Regions from separate parts of the Brevibacillus antibioticus genome, predicted to be linked through region 4. Evidence: riboswitches for the same ligand, from Rfam matches in the RefSeq annotation. Region 4 holds a riboswitch; each other region holds the start of a gene.
The links. Region 4 has a riboswitch for cyclic di-AMP ahead of E8L90_RS08035 (CAP domain-containing protein). Riboswitches for the same ligand answer to the same signal wherever they lie in the genome.
Positions count from the first base shown of each region.

Region 1: it holds a riboswitch for cyclic di-AMP, as region 4 does, so the genes downstream of both, E8L90_RS20000 (CAP domain-containing protein) here and E8L90_RS08035 (CAP domain-containing protein) in region 4, are expected to answer to the same signal.
Region 2: it holds a riboswitch for cyclic di-AMP, as region 4 does, so the genes downstream of both, E8L90_RS17935 (C40 family peptidase) here and E8L90_RS08035 (CAP domain-containing protein) in region 4, are expected to answer to the same signal.
Region 3: it holds a riboswitch for cyclic di-AMP, as region 4 does, so the genes downstream of both, E8L90_RS21220 (quaternary amine ABC transporter ATP-binding protein) here and E8L90_RS08035 (CAP domain-containing protein) in region 4, are expected to answer to the same signal.

Region 1 is NZ_SZNK01000001.1:4,200,365-4,204,576, reverse strand. Features, by position in the region: gene E8L90_RS20010 (sensor histidine kinase) at 41-1,132, shown strand; gene E8L90_RS20005 (hypothetical protein) at 1,233-1,880, shown strand; gene E8L90_RS20000 (CAP domain-containing protein) at 2,010-2,597, opposite strand; cyclic di-AMP (ydaO/yuaA leader) riboswitch at 2,605-2,762, opposite strand; gene E8L90_RS19995 (ABC transporter substrate-binding protein) at 3,171-4,175, shown strand.
Region 2 is NZ_SZNK01000001.1:3,789,733-3,793,944, forward strand. Features, by position in the region: gene E8L90_RS17920 (class I SAM-dependent methyltransferase) at 1-26, opposite strand, end outside; gene E8L90_RS17925 (PspA/IM30 family protein) at 121-816, opposite strand; gene E8L90_RS17930 (LiaF transmembrane domain-containing protein) at 901-1,302, opposite strand; cyclic di-AMP (ydaO/yuaA leader) riboswitch at 1,621-1,760, shown strand; gene E8L90_RS17935 (C40 family peptidase) at 1,765-2,286, shown strand; gene E8L90_RS17940 (response regulator transcription factor) at 2,501-3,220, shown strand; gene E8L90_RS17945 (sensor histidine kinase) at 3,221-4,212, shown strand, end outside.
Region 3 is NZ_SZNK01000001.1:4,422,540-4,426,751, reverse strand. Features, by position in the region: gene E8L90_RS21235 (ABC transporter permease) at 1-393, shown strand, start outside; gene E8L90_RS21230 (ABC transporter ATP-binding protein) at 390-1,445, shown strand; cyclic di-AMP (ydaO/yuaA leader) riboswitch at 1,616-1,762, shown strand; gene E8L90_RS21220 (quaternary amine ABC transporter ATP-binding protein) at 2,157-3,383, shown strand; gene E8L90_RS21215 (ABC transporter permease) at 3,367-4,206, shown strand; gene E8L90_RS21210 (glycine betaine ABC transporter substrate-binding protein) at 4,206-4,212, shown strand, end outside.
Region 4 is NZ_SZNK01000001.1:1,758,807-1,763,018, reverse strand. Features, by position in the region: gene E8L90_RS08050 (hypothetical protein) at 71-517, shown strand; gene E8L90_RS08045 (cold-shock protein) at 690-893, opposite strand; gene E8L90_RS08040 (rhodanese-like domain-containing protein) at 1,323-1,667, shown strand; cyclic di-AMP (ydaO/yuaA leader) riboswitch at 1,752-1,908, shown strand; gene E8L90_RS08035 (CAP domain-containing protein) at 1,916-2,719, shown strand; gene E8L90_RS30240 (hypothetical protein) at 2,784-2,939, opposite strand; gene E8L90_RS08030 (homoserine dehydrogenase) at 3,041-4,051, opposite strand; gene def (peptide deformylase) at 4,082-4,212, opposite strand, start outside.

The DNA of each region.
Region 1 (4,212 bases), 2.4 Mb from region 4:
TTTGGACGAAAACGAGTATAGGGAGTGGTTTATTTTTTCCATGGCGAAGGGGAGACATAGCTTTCGTTTCAAAATGCTTGGGCTTCTTGGGTTTGGCATGCTTCTGGCCGGTATCGTAACCTATCTGCTCTATAAAGTACTCCAGTTTTACTATCGGGTGGGGGTTAAGTACGAAGATCCGCTCGCCCAGGTTCGTTATTTCATCAGGGAGATGGGGGATATCAATTTCTTTTTGATTGTCTTTGCTCCCATTGCGATCTTGTTTTTCTATCTTCTAACCAAACGGTATGCTGGCTACTTTCGGGAGATTTCTACGGGCATTCATTATCTCGCGAGTGGAGACTTTACACGGCATGTCCATATTCCATCCAATGATGAGTTTGCAGAAATCGCCAAGGATATTAATACAGCAAGCGAAATGCTGCAAAAGGCGGTAGAAAGAGGAGATTTCGCCGAAAACAGCAAGGATCAGCTTGTTTTGAATCTGGCGCATGATTTGCGTACACCACTGACATCTGTTCTGGGTTATTTAGATTTAGTTTTACGAGACGAGCAGATGCCACAACAACAAATGCGGCATTATGCGACGATTGCTTTTACCAAGTCACAACGATTGGAAAAGCTGATCGATGAGCTCTTCGAAATTACGAGAATGAATTACGGCATGGTCAACATCGAGCAAAAGGTCATTGATTTGAGTGAATTGCTAGTCCAGTTAAATGAAGAGCTGTATCCTTCCTTTGAGAAAAATGAGCTCGTCGGGAGGTGTACGGTTGCTGCCCAATTAGTGATCGTGGGAGATGGGGAGCTGCTGGCACGCGTATTTGAGAACATCCTGACCAACGCGATACGCTACGGGGGCGATGGTCAATTTATCGATTTGAACGCTTATCATGAGGGCGATGAAGTGGTTGTACAAATCATGAATTACGGCGACCAGATACCTGAGGAGGCGCTGCCGCATATTTTTGAAATGTTTTTTACGGGTGACAAAGCGCGAACGCATCAAGGGGGAGGAACAGGACTCGGCCTGTTTATTGCTAAAAATATCGTCGAGAAGCATCGGGGAACGATTTCTGTCCAAAGTGATTTGATTCGAACATGCTTTGAGGTCAGGTTGCCGTGTGGATGAAATGATGCCAAAGAACAATTCTCATGGGTATCCAAATTTTGGTATGATATTCCTATAACTAAACCATATGCAAAAGATGAATAATTTTTGGGGGGTAGTTATGAATAAATACACATGGACATTGATAGGTGCGGTAATTGTTGCTGGAATATCATTGGCTACTTGGGCTGGGGCCATTAACCAAGGGGATAAGGAAGCGCTAAACGCATATGTAAAGATGGAACAGGCACGTAACCAAGGGAACAAACCCTTAAGCAAATGGAGTAGTAATGTAACCCTTTCGGATTTTTCAATTCAGGGAGCTGTTTTACCAGAAGCGGATAAAATACGTAAATACAACGATACGAATATGCAAGGACTACTATCTTCAACGGATGAAAAGCTTTCCTTCATTATGGAAGGGGATGAAGTAAAAGGTATAGTTTTAGCAACAGATACAGAGCCAATCATGGCTGGTGGTGAAAAAAGTGGCCCTGAGTTGTTTGACCTTTACAAGAACATGAAAAATACGCTCGGGGAAAATGTAAACATGAAGTACTTTAGTTATTCAGGTGGGTTTATTTTCGTTGCAACTGATAGGGAAGGTGAGGAAAGCTTGTGGCTCGATCGACGTGCTTCTACATCTTTAGAACTTCCTTCACACAAGCAACTCAAATCTGAAGAAGTTGTAGAAAAAATTCGAGAAGGTGCGGAATCGGTGGATGAAGAAAAGACAAACGAACTAGAAATGGGAAGTAAATCTGAATAAAGCGTATAAAGCTAGCTGTTGGCTTTTCACGGAGATTGATAGATGTTCAAAGGCCACTCCAGACAAGGCTGGGAAAAAACAAGAAAGCCGGGTCCCCGCTAGAGGACTCGGCATTTATATCCAATTTCTTTATCCGATGAATTCTTGTACCCAGTATCCATTCACAAAGCCTACACCGATTTTGGTGAAGGAAGGATTCATGATGTTTTGACGGTGTCCTTCACTGTTCATCCATTGGTTCATGACTTCCTCAGCGGTGCGTTGACCCATGGCGATGTTCTCACCCGCGGTCATAGAAGATACTCCGAATTGTTTCATCATGTCAAATGGAGAGCCATACGTAGGGCTTGTATGGTCAAAGTAGTTGTTGTTGGACATATCAGCCGCTTTTGCTTGTGCAACTTTGTTCAGGGAAGCATCCAGTTCCACTGGCTTCAGACCTGCTTTTGCACGCTCTTGGTTTACCAAATCGGTTACTTGCTTCCCAACAGAGGAAGCATCCACTTGTTGGTGAGCTTGTTTTACTGGCTGTTGAGCTGGCTGCTGTTGATTCGCTGGTGCTGCGTAAGGTGCTTGCATTTGCGGTTGGACAGGTTGCATATATGGTTGATACCCGTATTGCGGACATGTGGTAGCGGCAGAAGCTGTGTTAGAAAAGCCGGAGAGAACAAATCCCAATCCCAATGTCGCGATTGCAATAGTACCGAGGCGTTTCATATTCACATCGTCTCCTTTTTTTGGCCTACGAGGTTAGTTGACGGATTCGGATTGAGGAAACAACCCTACGCACTTTGGCGATTCACCCCATGCAGATCTCTCATCTGCAAGTAAAAAAGATCCCCCGCACTTCCATTCGAGAGGAAGTTTCGGCTGTTTTGTTTGGCATGACCTAGAATAACAGAGATTCACCGGTGAAAGAAACCCGTAAAATTTGGTAGGATTAATGAGGATATCTCTTGTTTTATTATTCGGGTTCAGAGACGTTAAAGATGAGTCAGAAAAAGGGATGCGCATATGATCGGCGGCTGCTCCGAATGCTTCCCGAGCTGATTCAGCATACCTCATAGACAGTGCAGGTGGATAGGGCCTCTTATGCGAGGCTCCTTTTTTTATTGTTTTTCGTTAGTCAGGAAGTGACGAGTTTGTATAAAGCTGGTCGTAGAGAATGTGTATTGAGCATGCAATCCAATTTGGGGTAAAATTTACTCAAGTAAAATGATAATGATTATCATTATAAATCGAAGGGTTGTTTTGTTACAAAGTATAAAACTTATTGGAGTGATTTTAATCATGGCAAGATCGGGATTTATGAAAACAGGATGGATATCGCTTATAACGGCAGCAATGATTACGGTGACAGGTTGCGGCTGGACAGGCGATCAAGCTGTGGCCACGGTGACTACCGATCAGCCTGCACAGGCAACGGCAGCGCCAAGCGAAGCTCCGCCTCGGACGGAAACGCGCGTCGTAACCGATGGCTTCGGAGAGGTAGAGATTCCGACAAATCCAAAGCGAATCTCAGCTCTTTATCGTGAAGATTATTTGGTTGCGCTTGGGGTAACGCCTATTGTGCAATATTATAACCCAATGTGGGGCAAGCAGGATTATTTGAAGCTGGAAGTGCCGTTGTTCGACGTGACCGGCAGCATCGAAGCCATGCTTGTGTCCGAGCCGGACTTGATCATTGGCGCCGGAGAGGTCGATGCAGCACAATACGCGCTCTATTCCAAGGTTGCGCCGACGTTCCGCTTGCCGGACGACGTACTTGCGGATTCGCGCAAAACATTGACCTTAATCGCCGAATTGCTTGGTCTCAGCGACAAGGCGGAGCAGGTGCTTGCCGATTACGAAGCCCGTATTGTCGATGTGAAGGCGAAGCTGAACGCGGCGATCGGCGATGAGAAGCTTGTTGTTCTGCGGATGAACGTCGTAGATAAATCGATTAATATTTTTGGCATTCATAACACGTTTGTCGGACAAATCTTGTATGAGGATCTTGGGCTGAAGGCGCCAGGGTTCGCCGAGGCGATGACGAAGGGCAATATCGTCTTGTCGAAGGAGGTCATTCCGGAGCTTGACGCGGACCATATTATTTTGCTTCCGTCCAACGGGACGTGGGAGGATGAGAGCAACATGAAAGCACTTGAGGAAATGAAGGCAGATCCGTTATGGCAGACCGTTCCTGCATTTAAGAACGGCCATGTATATCCCGTAGAGAGATCATATTGGCAGACGGGAGCCATTACGGCCAACGGGTTGAAGATGGATGATTTACTTCGATTACTGGCTTCTTAGCAGGAAATAAGAGTGATTACGTTCATTGGCGAGACTC
Region 2 (4,212 bases), 2.0 Mb from region 4:
CGCAAAAAGACCAAGAAGTCTTGCAAGAATCGTACCTCCTAGGGGAAAAGCAGCCTGATGTACACAGGCTGCCGAATTGACACAATCTATTCTACACCTTATCCCCCAGTTCCTGTTGAATTAGGATTGTACTGGTTTGGCTATCGGTGATTTCACTTCATTAATGGATGCTTTGATGCTGGCAAGTTCTGCATCGAGATCATCCTTTTCCAGTTCAGACAAAGCGTTCTCCCAAGCGCGGTTCGTTTGACGCCATTGTCCACTCATTTGCGCTTCTGCTTCCATGCGCATGACTTTTTCCTCCATGCGGGCGAAGCCACGGCCTGCGGACTGATTGCCGATACCGACAACTGCCTGATTAACTTGCTTTTGTGTACGAGCTACTTGTGCACGTGCCATCAGTGTGAACTTTTTCGCACGCATTTTATAGAACTCTTCCTTCAGCTCAGCCAGCTTCTCGCGCATTTGCGCAGCTGCCTCGGATGCTGACAGGTAGAGAGTTTCATATTCCGCTGCACGGCCTTCGTATTGCTTCTTGTCAGCGAGTGCTCGACGAGCCAACTCGTCTTCTCCCTCAGACAAGGCGAGCTTGACTTGACGATCGCGTTTTTCGATCAGAGCATTGGCTTCGTCCAATTGCTGACGGAATTTCTTTTCCAGTGCAACTTGACGGGCAACCGCTACTTCAACTTGTCCGATTTCTACTTCCATGTCACGCATATATTGATTCAGCATCACTACCGGATCTTCCATCGAATCCAATGCATCATTTACCGAAGCTACTGTCAGGTCACGCAAACGTTTAAAGATACTCATTATTTTTTCCTCCTCATCATATCACATCATATTGTTCATCCAAAAGACTCTTGCGACATAGTGTTATTGCGGCTGCTAAAACGGTTATGACCGTTTTGTTACGTTTCTCTCCCAAGTGTCCAGCGTATCTTCCTTTAATACTTTTTGGGCCCATTCACGCTCCCAAGCAGGTGGCGCTTGTTTTGGTTCTTGGCTGGGACGCAGTAAGCGATATCCCAGATAAATCACCCCAATGGCCAGAAGCGCGTGAAACAGTAGGTCAAGCTTGCCAATCAACATCAGGAACCCGAATAGGAAGACTAGGATTCCCCAAAAACGTGAACCGGTTTGTCCCATGATCTTTTTGGCACCGTATAACATGATCACGCCGGGAATGATGAACCCGATCAAATCTCCGATATCGATACCCACCAGATCTAGAAGAACCACCCCACCGACTAGCAGCAGAACCAGCCCGAGTAGAACTTTGCCAGACCGTTCGCTCATTACTCGCTTACCTCCATTCGTTTTGCATGTGGTGCTTGTGGAACGTTATGCCCTTATTGTAGCCCCCGGTATAGGCTTCCCATAACGGGCGTGCGGTTGGTTTTTCCCTCCGTCCTCGGACGGAGAGAATTTCCTGCCCTAATCGGACAAGCTGTCCCCCAAGCCAGAACAAGGCCGCGTCGAAAGGCGGCTTGCACTATCGAACGAAAACGTTACAGCATTTGACGGTATCTTTGTGACGAATATGTGAACGAACAGATAAAAAGAAGGAAAAAAAGGACTGGCGTAGAATCTTCGTAAGAGTGCGTGTAAAAAAACATCGAAAAATAGCCGAATTCCGCTTGGCGGAAACGGGGGAACCACGTTTTTGGGGTGAATGGTTGCTACTCCTAGCAGCCTAGGGCGTCCTTTCGACCGAACCCTTCAGCTAACCTCGTAGGCTCACGAAGGGAGCAGTTTCTTTTGCGCAAGGTGGTTTTATCTTTATTTATGGCTGGATTGCTTGCTATGGGGGCAGGCGCTGCACAGGCTGCTGAGGAGAATTCTCTGGGTGAAGTAGTCAGCGACTTGTACGGTACCCCTTACAAATCTTCCGGCTCGTCCAAAAAGGGCTTTGACTGCTCCGGTTTCACGCGCTACGTATTTGATGCGTTAGGTGTAGATCTACCTCACAATTCTGCTTCCCAGTACGAATTAGGTACAGAGGTTGACAGAAAAGAATTGCAGCCAGGCGATCTCGTATTCTTCAATACGAACGGTCACAGCATTTCTCACGTGGGTATCTACATTGGAGACGGCACATTCGTGCACTCGGAATCTGGTCGTGGAGTCGTCAACACCAAGTTGAACGATCCATACTACTGGAGCAAGCGTTATGTAGGCGCCAAGCGTCTGAGCGTTCCTGTTCTAGCGAAAGCAGAAATTCCGAAAAAGGAAAAAGCGGTGCAAGCTGCATCGTTGCCGGAAAAACCAGCTCAAAAATAGTCGTTCGGCAAAATAATAAAAGCCAGGGACAAAACGTCTCTGGCTTTTTCTGACGAAATTTAGTACCTGGTCTAAAGAGGTACCCTCACATATTCGAACAACTTAATAACTTACGGGGTTTCTTCCCCTGACCAGGTCAAAGCATGTTATGATAGACAAGACCCATTCTTTGAATGGTATTCCTTATTAATAGAAGTAACTGGGGGTTGTTCCGGTGAAAGATCACATTTTAATTGTCGATGACAATCTGGAAATTATTGAACTGCTAGAAGACATTTTGGAGAACGAAGGCTTCACCGTTTCCTCCGCAGAGAGCGGAGAAGATGCACTCTCCCTGCTCAGCCAAGGAGAGCGACCCAACCTGATCCTTTTGGATATTATGATGCCCAACATGAGTGGCTACGAGCTCTGCTCTCAAATTCGCCGTGAGTGGGATTTGCCTATACTGTTTCTCAGTGCAAAAGGAAAAGCGGTAGATAAGGTAGTCGGCTTCGAAATCGGCGCAGACGATTACATCACGAAGCCTTTTGATACAGAAGAGCTGCTCGCTCGCATTCGTGCCCACCTTCGTCGCTATGAGCGCATTCGCAAACATACCGAAGAGCAGCCTGAGAAGGAAACAGCCTCTTCTCCAATTACAGTTTTGAAATTCAAGGACCTGGAAATTCATAAAGAAACGTATTCCGTTTATGTATGTAATCAAAAGATTGAGCTCTCTACAAAAGAATTTCAACTGCTCACATTCCTCGCAGAAAACGCGGGCATCGTTTTTACTAGAGAGCAAATTTATGACCGTGTCTGGGGATATGGTTATGGCTCGCTCAATACAGTGACCGTCCATATCAAAAACCTCCGTGAAAAGCTGGAAACAGAACGGCAGTTCATCAAAACACAATGGGGGACAGGCTACGTATTTATCGGGGAGAAGCTTTAAATGAGCTTACGCAATAAAATTTTACTCTCCTTCATTGCCTTGCTCACACTCAATATTTTGTTGTTTAAATTTGTTTTTCAAGACATTATTGTCGCTCAACTCAAAAATGATCGGCATAATCAGTACCAGGCTGAGAAGGAAGCCGCAGAGAAGGTCATGCTCAATCAACTGCTTCTCGTCAGTAATTTCAAGGACCCAGTCGAACGCTTGGAGCTTGATAAGCAGTTGCCAGACGACGTGATGTACCGAATGGTCGTGAAGGATGCTAATGGTAACACCATCTACAGCAAAACATCACGCGCCTATAATTTGAAAATGCCTTCTCCCTCCTCATCAAGCCGTGGCGAATCTGCCAAGCAAAGTGACCTCAAAGTGGTCGCTGAGTACCATTTTCAGCAGGAGCCACCGCGTGTAGGGGAGATCGTTGTTTATTTCTACACAGATGATTACGACATGATGGCGACAACAGGGGTTTCCATGATGCTTTTGTTTATTTACGGAAGCATTAGTCTGGTGGGATTGATTCTGCTCGCTTTGTTCGTTCGCTGGATACTACGACCCGTGAACGAATTATCGCGCGTCACCCAAGAAATCCAGGAAGGGAAGCGGCTGGTCACTTTTACGTATCGCTCGCATGATGAGTTTGGGCAACTCTTTCGATATTTCGGGGATATGGTTGATGAGCTTCGTTTAGCGGAAGAAAGACAGGCCGAAATGATTGCTTCAATCGCCCACGACTTCCGCACACCTCTTACCACGATCAAAGGGTATGCGTCATATATCGGCTCTGGTCGTGTGGCGGATATGACCAAAATACAGAAACAGATGGGCAAAATCGAGCTAAAAACGACGGACTTAGAAAAGCTGCTGGATGAGTTGCAGGACTTCACCACCCAAAGCTCCGAAGTTCGACTCGACATTAACCGCATTCATGTCAAAAGCTTCTTGAGAGGAATCATTGAGGACTATTTGCCAAGAATCAAAGAGGCAGG
Region 3 (4,212 bases), 2.7 Mb from region 4:
TTGATTGCGTATGTGACTCGCTTTTTGATCTTGCAAGTAAAAAGCAGTACGGTCTCCATTATGCAGGTGGGCAAGGAAGTAGAAGAAGCAGCACGGATCAACGGTGGTCGATTTTGGACGAGGTGGTCCCGGATATTGCTTCCGCTCTATGCACCGGGAATGGCAACAGGCTTGTTTCTGGTGTTCCTGACAGCTTTTACTGAATTGACAATATCATCGCTTCTGTGGTCATCCGGTTCGGAAACAATCGGTGTCGTTATTTTTAGCTTTGAGCAGGCGGGATCAACGACTCATAGCACGGCCCTTTCTTCGTTGATCGTAGTGGCCATCCTGCTGGCTTTGACAATGGGCGGTTTATGGAAACGATATTGGCAACGGAGGATACAGGGATGAACAGTGCAAGAGTGAAGGGCGTTTCCAAAAAATTCGGAGATGTGACGGCGCTCCACCATCTGGATCTACAAATTGGACAAGGGGAATTCGTTGCTTTGCTCGGGCCGAGCGGTTGCGGAAAAACGACACTGCTTAGGCTATTGGCGGGTTTTGAATCGCCTACCAGCGGAGAAATCTGGATCAATCAAGAGTGCGTAGCGGACCAGGCAAGAAGAAAGCCGCCAGAGGAGCGGCGGATTGGTATGGTGTTTCAGTCATTCGCACTTTGGCCGCATTTGACTGTCTATGAGAATGTCGTGTTTCCGTTGCAACATCAAAAGCACGTGCCTGCCGCTTACAAAGATAATCCAAAGGTACGGGTGGCCCAAATGCTGGAGATGGTCGGTCTTGGAGGAATGGAAGAGAGATTTCCCAATCAGCTCTCTGGTGGACAAAAGCAGCGCGTTGCTCTGGCGCGGGCCATCGTGTTTAACCCTACGCTGCTTCTGATGGACGAGCCATTGAGCAGTCTCGATGCAGAGCTGCGTATGCAAATGCGCAAGGAAATCCAATTTATTCACCGCGAGCTGGGGACTTCCATCGTCTACGTCACACACGATCAGTCAGAGGCACTGGCTATGGCGGATCAGATCGTCGTAATGAAAGGCGGCAGGGTGGAACAAGCAGGTAGCCCGCAGGATATATACTATTCGCCCCAATCGCCTTTTGTCGCCAAGTTTGTGGGACGGGCTAACTTCTTAAAAGGAAACTGGTCTTGCCCCAATACCTTTCTGTTGGAGAGACAAGGAGAGCCAGCGGTACCAATTGCTGTTTCCCGCGACTTTTCTTCCTTTCACGCTCAGCAAATATTGCCGGTTCGTCCCGATCAGTTGAAGCTCGCAGCGTGGCAGCAAGGAATGGAAGGCGTTATCGGAAAGGTATCTCATGTGCAATTTCAGGGGAGAGAACTGCTTTATTCCATCCGGGTCGGGGAGGATGACTGGGAGGTTGTCACGGACATCAGTCAGCGCTTTTCCTATGAGGAGCGTGTATGCGTAGAGGTTTGTGTATAGAAAGGGAAAGATAGCTAAGGGATTCTTCAATTGGATGAGCATGAACCATCTAAATCAATGCGACTCATTAAGAAAGGCGCTATTCAGTTTGATTCAACGAAAATGAACGTTCACAATAACTGGAAGCGAGCGTATAATCAAAGTCACAATCACGATCAAATAAGCAACAAAACACAATACGGCCTAGTTCCGAGATTCTCGGAAGCGGGGGAACCAATCTTTTGGGGTTAATCCTGAGTGATCAGGAGGGATGAGGAAAAGTCTTCTCTGCCATCCTACCCGTCAGCTAACCTCGTCGGTCAAAGCAGGGAAGGTCATGGATGGATAAAGTCTAGGCATATAATGCGCAACCAGGGGATTCCTTGGCGGGCGTGTGATAGGTCGATGCAGGCTTTTTCTTTGGGACCTTTGTTCTGGAGAAAAAGGATGGATCGGCCTATTTTTTATGGAAATACCGACGAGTAGCTTACGCGATACAGTCGTGAATGAAATGGTGTGGATCGCTGGGAGGAAAACGGTACGACATAAACCGCTGACAATCGAAATCAGGAAGACAGAGTACAGGGAGTCCTGAAAATGGGCGCCAGGTATTACGTAAGCCTGCGGATTTTCAACGCAAGTAAAAATCAAGCGTGCATGCTTGACTTTGCTTGCGTGTGGAAACTTCGCAGGCTTTTTGCATTTACGAAAAAACGAAGGATGAGGGATACCATGCCCAAAATGAAAGTCCATCAACTGACAAAAGTGTTCGGTAAGCAGCCTGAGCTGGCCTTGAAGCTGCTGGCGGAAGGACGTACGAAAGAACAAATTTACAAGCAAACGGGCCAGTCTATCGGGGTCAATCAGGTCAGCTTTGAAGTCGAGGAAGGTGAAATCTTCGTCATCATGGGCCTGTCCGGCAGCGGCAAATCAACCTTAATCAGACTGTGCAATCGATTGATTGACCCAACGAGCGGAAGCATCGAGATCGATGGGGAAGAAATTGTGGACATGAAGGCATCGGCTTTGCGCGAGGTGCGGAGGAAGAAGCTCGGGATGGTATTCCAAAATTTCGCCCTGTTTCCGCAGCGGACGGTTCGGGAAAACGTGGAGTTTGGTTTGGAGATTCAACAAGTACCACCAGGGCTCCGGCAAGAAAAAGCACGGGAAGCGCTCGCGCTCGTTGGACTAACCGAGTGGGAAAATGCGTACCCGGATCAATTGAGCGGAGGCATGCGCCAGCGAGTCGGATTGGCGCGGGCGTTGGCTAATAATCCAGATATTCTCTTGATGGACGAAGCGTTCAGTGCACTGGACCCGCTCATTCGAAAAGATATGCAGGATGAGCTGCTGGAGCTTCAGATGACGATGAAAAAGACGATCCTGTTTATTACACATGACTTGCACGAAGCGTTGCGGCTGGGCGACCGGATTGCCTTTATGAAAGACGGGCAGATCATTCAAATCGGCCGCCCAGAAGAAATCATGGCAGACCCAGCGGATGAATTCGTGCGGAAATTCGTGGAGGATGCCGACCTGTCCAGGGTGCTCGTTGCTGAAAATGTGATGAAACGGGCAGAAGCAATCACACCTGACAAAGGGGCGCGAGTGGCGCTACAACTCATGATGGATAACGGCGTGTCCAGCTTGTACGTCGTGGACAAAAAGCGCACACTGCTTGGCTTGATTACGGCGTATGACGTATCACTCGCGATCAGTACGGGAGATTCGCTGGAGACGATCATGAAAACCGACCTCCCTACCGTTTCACCTGACGCACGTCTGCACAGTTTGTTCCCGATGATGGCAGACCTGCACGTCCCGATTGCGGTAGTGGGCGAGCAGCAGCGTTTGTTGGGTGTCGTCGTAAAAGGAGCGGTGCTAGGTGGGCTGGTAGGAAAAGTAAATGTCCAAGAGCATCAGAGAACAGAGGTGATGAGTGATGGACGCCTTGCCTAAGCTGCCGATTGGCGAATGGATGGAAGGGTTCGTGGAGGTACTGGGCCATTACAAAGGGGTATTGTTTGATCCGGTGTCGATCGTCATTTCCACGATGGTGACTTACTGTTCCACGGTTTTGGCAGAGATACCTTCGCTGATTCTCATCTTGCTGCTGGGGGCCGCTACGTGGGTTTTTGCAGGGAGAGCGTCCATGGTCTTTACGGTTATCGGACTTTCTCTCATTCACAATTTGGGGTACTGGGATGAAACGATGGAGACATTGGGACTCGTCCTCACTTCCGCGATTATTTCGATCGCTATCGGGATTCCGGTGGGCATTCTTTGCGCGAGACACGATACGTTTCGTAATCTCGTCACGCCAGTACTGGATTTGATGCAGACGATGCCAGCGTTCGTTTATTTGATTCCCGCGATCTTTTTCTTCGGCTTGGGCGAGGTGCCGGGAGTCATTGCCTCCGTTATTTTTGCTTTGCCGCCAATCGTGCGTCTTACGAACTTAGGCATACGCCAGGTCCCAGCGGAAATGGAGGAAGCGGCGGACGCCTTTGGCGCAACTGGGTGGCAAAAGCTCGTGAAAGTACAACTGCCTTATGCGAAATCGACGATCTTGGCGGGCGTCAATCAGTGCATCATGCTCGCCCTGTCGATGGTGGTCATAGCGGCTATGATCGGGGCGAAAGGCTTGGGGGCGGACGTATATCGTGCTGTTTCGCAAGTGGATATAGGAAGAGGATTCGAGGCGGGACTATCTATCGTGATTATCGCTATCGTCTTGGATCGGCTTACTCAACATGCAGGAAAAAAGGAGAGAAACACATAATGAACA
Region 4 (4,212 bases):
TACAAATCAAGTCAAGAAACAATATCGTATTATTGTCCCACTAGATTACACAAGAATGGAGTGAACATGGATGTCTGAAATCGAACACGACGACGATCAAGGTCATACTGAAAGAAAAGGTCACAAACGCCCAAGAAGAAATACTGTGAGAACGACTGGTATTTTGCAAAACAACCTCGCTGTTGCTCTCACCGCTCACCTCGACCTGGTCAATCTGAACACAGAAGAGGTTGAAGTACGTGTGCAAGTATTGAACTGGGGTAACGCAGTTACGCAAACAAATCCAGTTAGCACCTTGCTTGACATCACGCAATTTATCCCTGCGAATACTCGCACTGCTTTCAATGCACTGGTCCCCGCTTCTTTCCACTATGAAGTGCGCCTTACCGTAGCAGAAAACAACAGAAATGTCCTTCTCACCACTTATGGCCGTACTTCTATCGGCGGCGGTCAAGTTGTTGGTCTTACCGTTCTTGACAGTCAATTCCAAACTGTCGAAATCGAAACTTGTATTTAACTATCTTGAAGGAAGAAAATGAGGAATTATGGTGGGTCGCCATAGTTCCTTTTTTTATCCGTTCGCATCCAGGAAAAGGCGCTGGGGACGACCCCAACGCCTTTTTACTTCTATGTCCTACAACAAAAAGAAACTGCCCTCGAAAGGACAGTTTCACTTTTTAAAAGGAGACTTACAGTTTTACTACGTTCTCAGCTTGTGGGCCACGGTTGCCTTGAACGATGTTGAATTGAACTTTTTGACCTTCGTCCAAAGTTTTGAAACCGTCACCTTGGATTGCGCTGAAGTGAACGAATACATCGTCTCCGCCTTCTACTTGAATGAAACCGAAACCTTTTTCTGCGTTAAACCATTTTACTGTTCCGTTCGTTTGCATTTAAAAAAACCTCCAAAAATTCAATTTGAATATGCTAGTCATATTTACCGAAGCAAATAAAGCTCACATATCATGAAGAAATACCAGATCATGTGCGATGATACGCCTTCATGATATGTGAATTTTACTTACTCAGCAAATATGCGAATGTCATAGGACGGAACTGCAAAATAAAAACTAAACCTTTTGAAAACCTAAAACAATGAAAGCCCTTCCTCTCTTCCATCCTTGCGGCTCCGATGACCGCGCCAGTGTGAATCGGGGATTCAAAAATGTTATCCATCAGCATACAAACACCTCGATGAATGATTAGGTATCAATTTTTCAAGTAGCAACCTCATTCTACCATGGTTGTCCAATAAAAGCAACCGTTCAGCCTTATACTTGGCGAAGCAGTACTCTGTTACAATAGTAGTAGGAGGGATTACATTGCAAAATCATACGTTGACAACGATTCAATTATCTGAACTGCTTAAAAAGAAGGTGCCTGTACTTTTATTGGACGTACGCGACGTCGAGAAATTTATCACCGGTAGTCTCGTTCACGAAAATGCATCGACACGAAACGTTCCCTATCTTCTAATGAAAGAACAGGACAAGCCGCTCGATGAAGAAACCGAAAAACTCGCGCAAAATGTGCAGATCGTTACCGTATGTACAACAGGTAACAAAGCTCAAAAAGCTGCGGCTCTGCTTCGTGAGCATGGTTTTCATGCAAATGCATTGGAAGGCGGCTTAACTGCATGGAAGGAACAATCAAACGAACCGAAATGAGCCTAATTTATCAACGATTCTAGCTATTTGCCATATATTACTCCTTTATTTCGATTGGGATTGTCTGATATTGTTGTTCATGCCAAACGAAATAAGCCGAGACTTCCTCTTTGAAAAGGAAGTGCGGGGGACTTTTTTGTGGATGAGATATTCCACATGGGGTGAATCGCCGAATTGGCGTAGGGTTGTTTCCTCAACCCGAATCCGACAACTAACCTCGTAGGCAAAAAAAAGGAGAGATTTGTTTTATGAAACGTTTTGGTTCTGTTACAATCGCGATGACTCTTGGTCTGGGCTTGGCTTTGACAGGGTTTGCTTCTTCTGCTTCCGCAGCTTCTAACTGCCCATTGAAGAACGGACAATTCCAATTCAATGTGGGTCAAAATATGGGACAATTCCAAAAAGCACCAAATGCACAACAGTTCATGAACTTTTTCCAAAAACAAGGCTTTGTTCCTGGCCAGCAACAAGCAGTACAGCCGATGCAACCTGTTAAGCAAGGACAAGCTACACCTGTACAACCATGCCCGATTCAACCAGGATCTTACCAACCTGCACCCGTACAACAAGCTCCAGTGCAACAAACACCATTACAACCAGCACCAGTTCAAGCTGCACCAGCGCAACCTAGCAAAAACGTTACTCAACCTGCCGCTCCAGCAAATCAAGTGGAACAAGGAAAAACGGGTGATTTTGCGAAACAAGTCGCGGATTTGGTGAACCAAGAACGTGCCAAAGCAGGTCTCAATCCTGTTCAAATGGATGCAGCATTGTCCAAAGTAGCGTTGGCAAAAGCACAAGATATGTCTGCTAACAACTACTTTGACCACAACAGCCCAACCTACGGTTCCCCATTTGACATGATGAAGCAGTATGGCATTCAGTACTCGACTGCAGGTGAAAATATCGCCATGGGTCAACAAAGTCCACAAGAAGTCATGCAACAATGGATGAACAGTGAAGGCCACCGCCAAAACATTATGAATCCTGCGTTCACAAAAATTGGTGTAGGCTTCACAAATGGTTACTGGGTACAAGAATTTATCGGATAAAACGCTTTGCACGAAACGAAAAGCCGGTGTCTCTTCATCGAGACCCGGCTTTTTCGTGTAGGCATTATTCCTGCTGTGTTTCGGATGCCTGGTTTTTGGGGGTACAACAGCAGCTATCCTGCTCATTTACCAAAGCGACGTTCTTTTGATGCATTTTTTGCTTGGTTGGATAAGCAGATACTTGCTGCAGCTCGGCATTAACATCAGACGATTGGTTCATCCGTATGGCCCCCCTCGCCGTTTTTGGTGGTGCATCCCTAGTATGCTCGCCGTTGTAAACAACTCATTCCTAAGGAACATTGGAAGCACATGCAACTTAGGCTATCTGCTAATGATATGTTCAAGGTCTTTTAAGGCAGCCGCTGCTGCCGCGACAGGGTCCGATTTTCCTCCAACAACCAATAAATCCCCCATGACATCTGTTTCTACCCGTATGGCTTTTGTCGTACCTGATACGGATGCAAATGGATGGGTTAAATCCAATGCACACAGTTCAACTGCTACAGAAACCGTACCATTCGCTTCCTTTTGAATAATTCCGATCAGCTTGGGAATCTTCGCATGCTTTTTCCACGTCTCGATTTGTAACGAGGTTATTTCGCGAATACTTGCGCGTGCGATATCAGTTAGATTTAGTTGCGCGCCAAAAGCGGCGTTTGCCAAGATCGTGAGCTTTGAAGCTGTATCCCAACCATCGATATCGTATGAAGGATCCGGTTCGGCAATCCCCAACTTCTGAGCGAGCTCGACTGCTTCTATACAGGTGAGTCCCTCTTCCATCATTTTTGTGAGCACGAAGTTCGTTGTTCCCGTAAAAATACCTTCGACTCGTTTCACTTCACAGCCTGCCAAGTTATACTGCAATAGATCGATCGTCGGCAGAGCTGCTGCTGTTGCTCCACTCCCTTTCAACACGGTGCCATGTTTTTTGGTTAGAGCGGCTAGGCCAGCATAATCGACAACAAGTGCACCTTTTGAAATCGCGATTGCATGCATAGCATTTTCCAATGCATAACGAATAAAAGTAAGACCGGGTCCTCCCTCTTTTTCAGATGGACCAGCCTCAATGAGCACATCCGCTTGAGCTGACTTGATAAATTCCAGCGCGTTCCACGATGGGTTCCTTACTTGTTTTGTATGAGCATATTCTGCCCATTTTCCTGAATCGATTCCGTTCTCATCATAGAGGCCGGAAGCCGAACGAACGACTCCCACGAGTCTGACATCCGCTTGATATAGCTCGCGGTACCGCTCCCGTCGCTGCTCCAGCAGTCTGGCTACCTGCTGTCCAACTGTTCCAAAACCCGTTAACATAATGTTCCAACGCTTCATGAGTCAATCTCCTCGCTGTTTATGCTCCGTTTATTTCCTACTTTTCGCTTGTATCCGGTGCAAATCCTTGCGATTCAGTTTTTTTCCTGTTCTTGCTGAGTAGAGCTCTTCCGTATGATCAATAAACAAGATTCCTTCCAGATGGTCCATCTCGTGCTGAA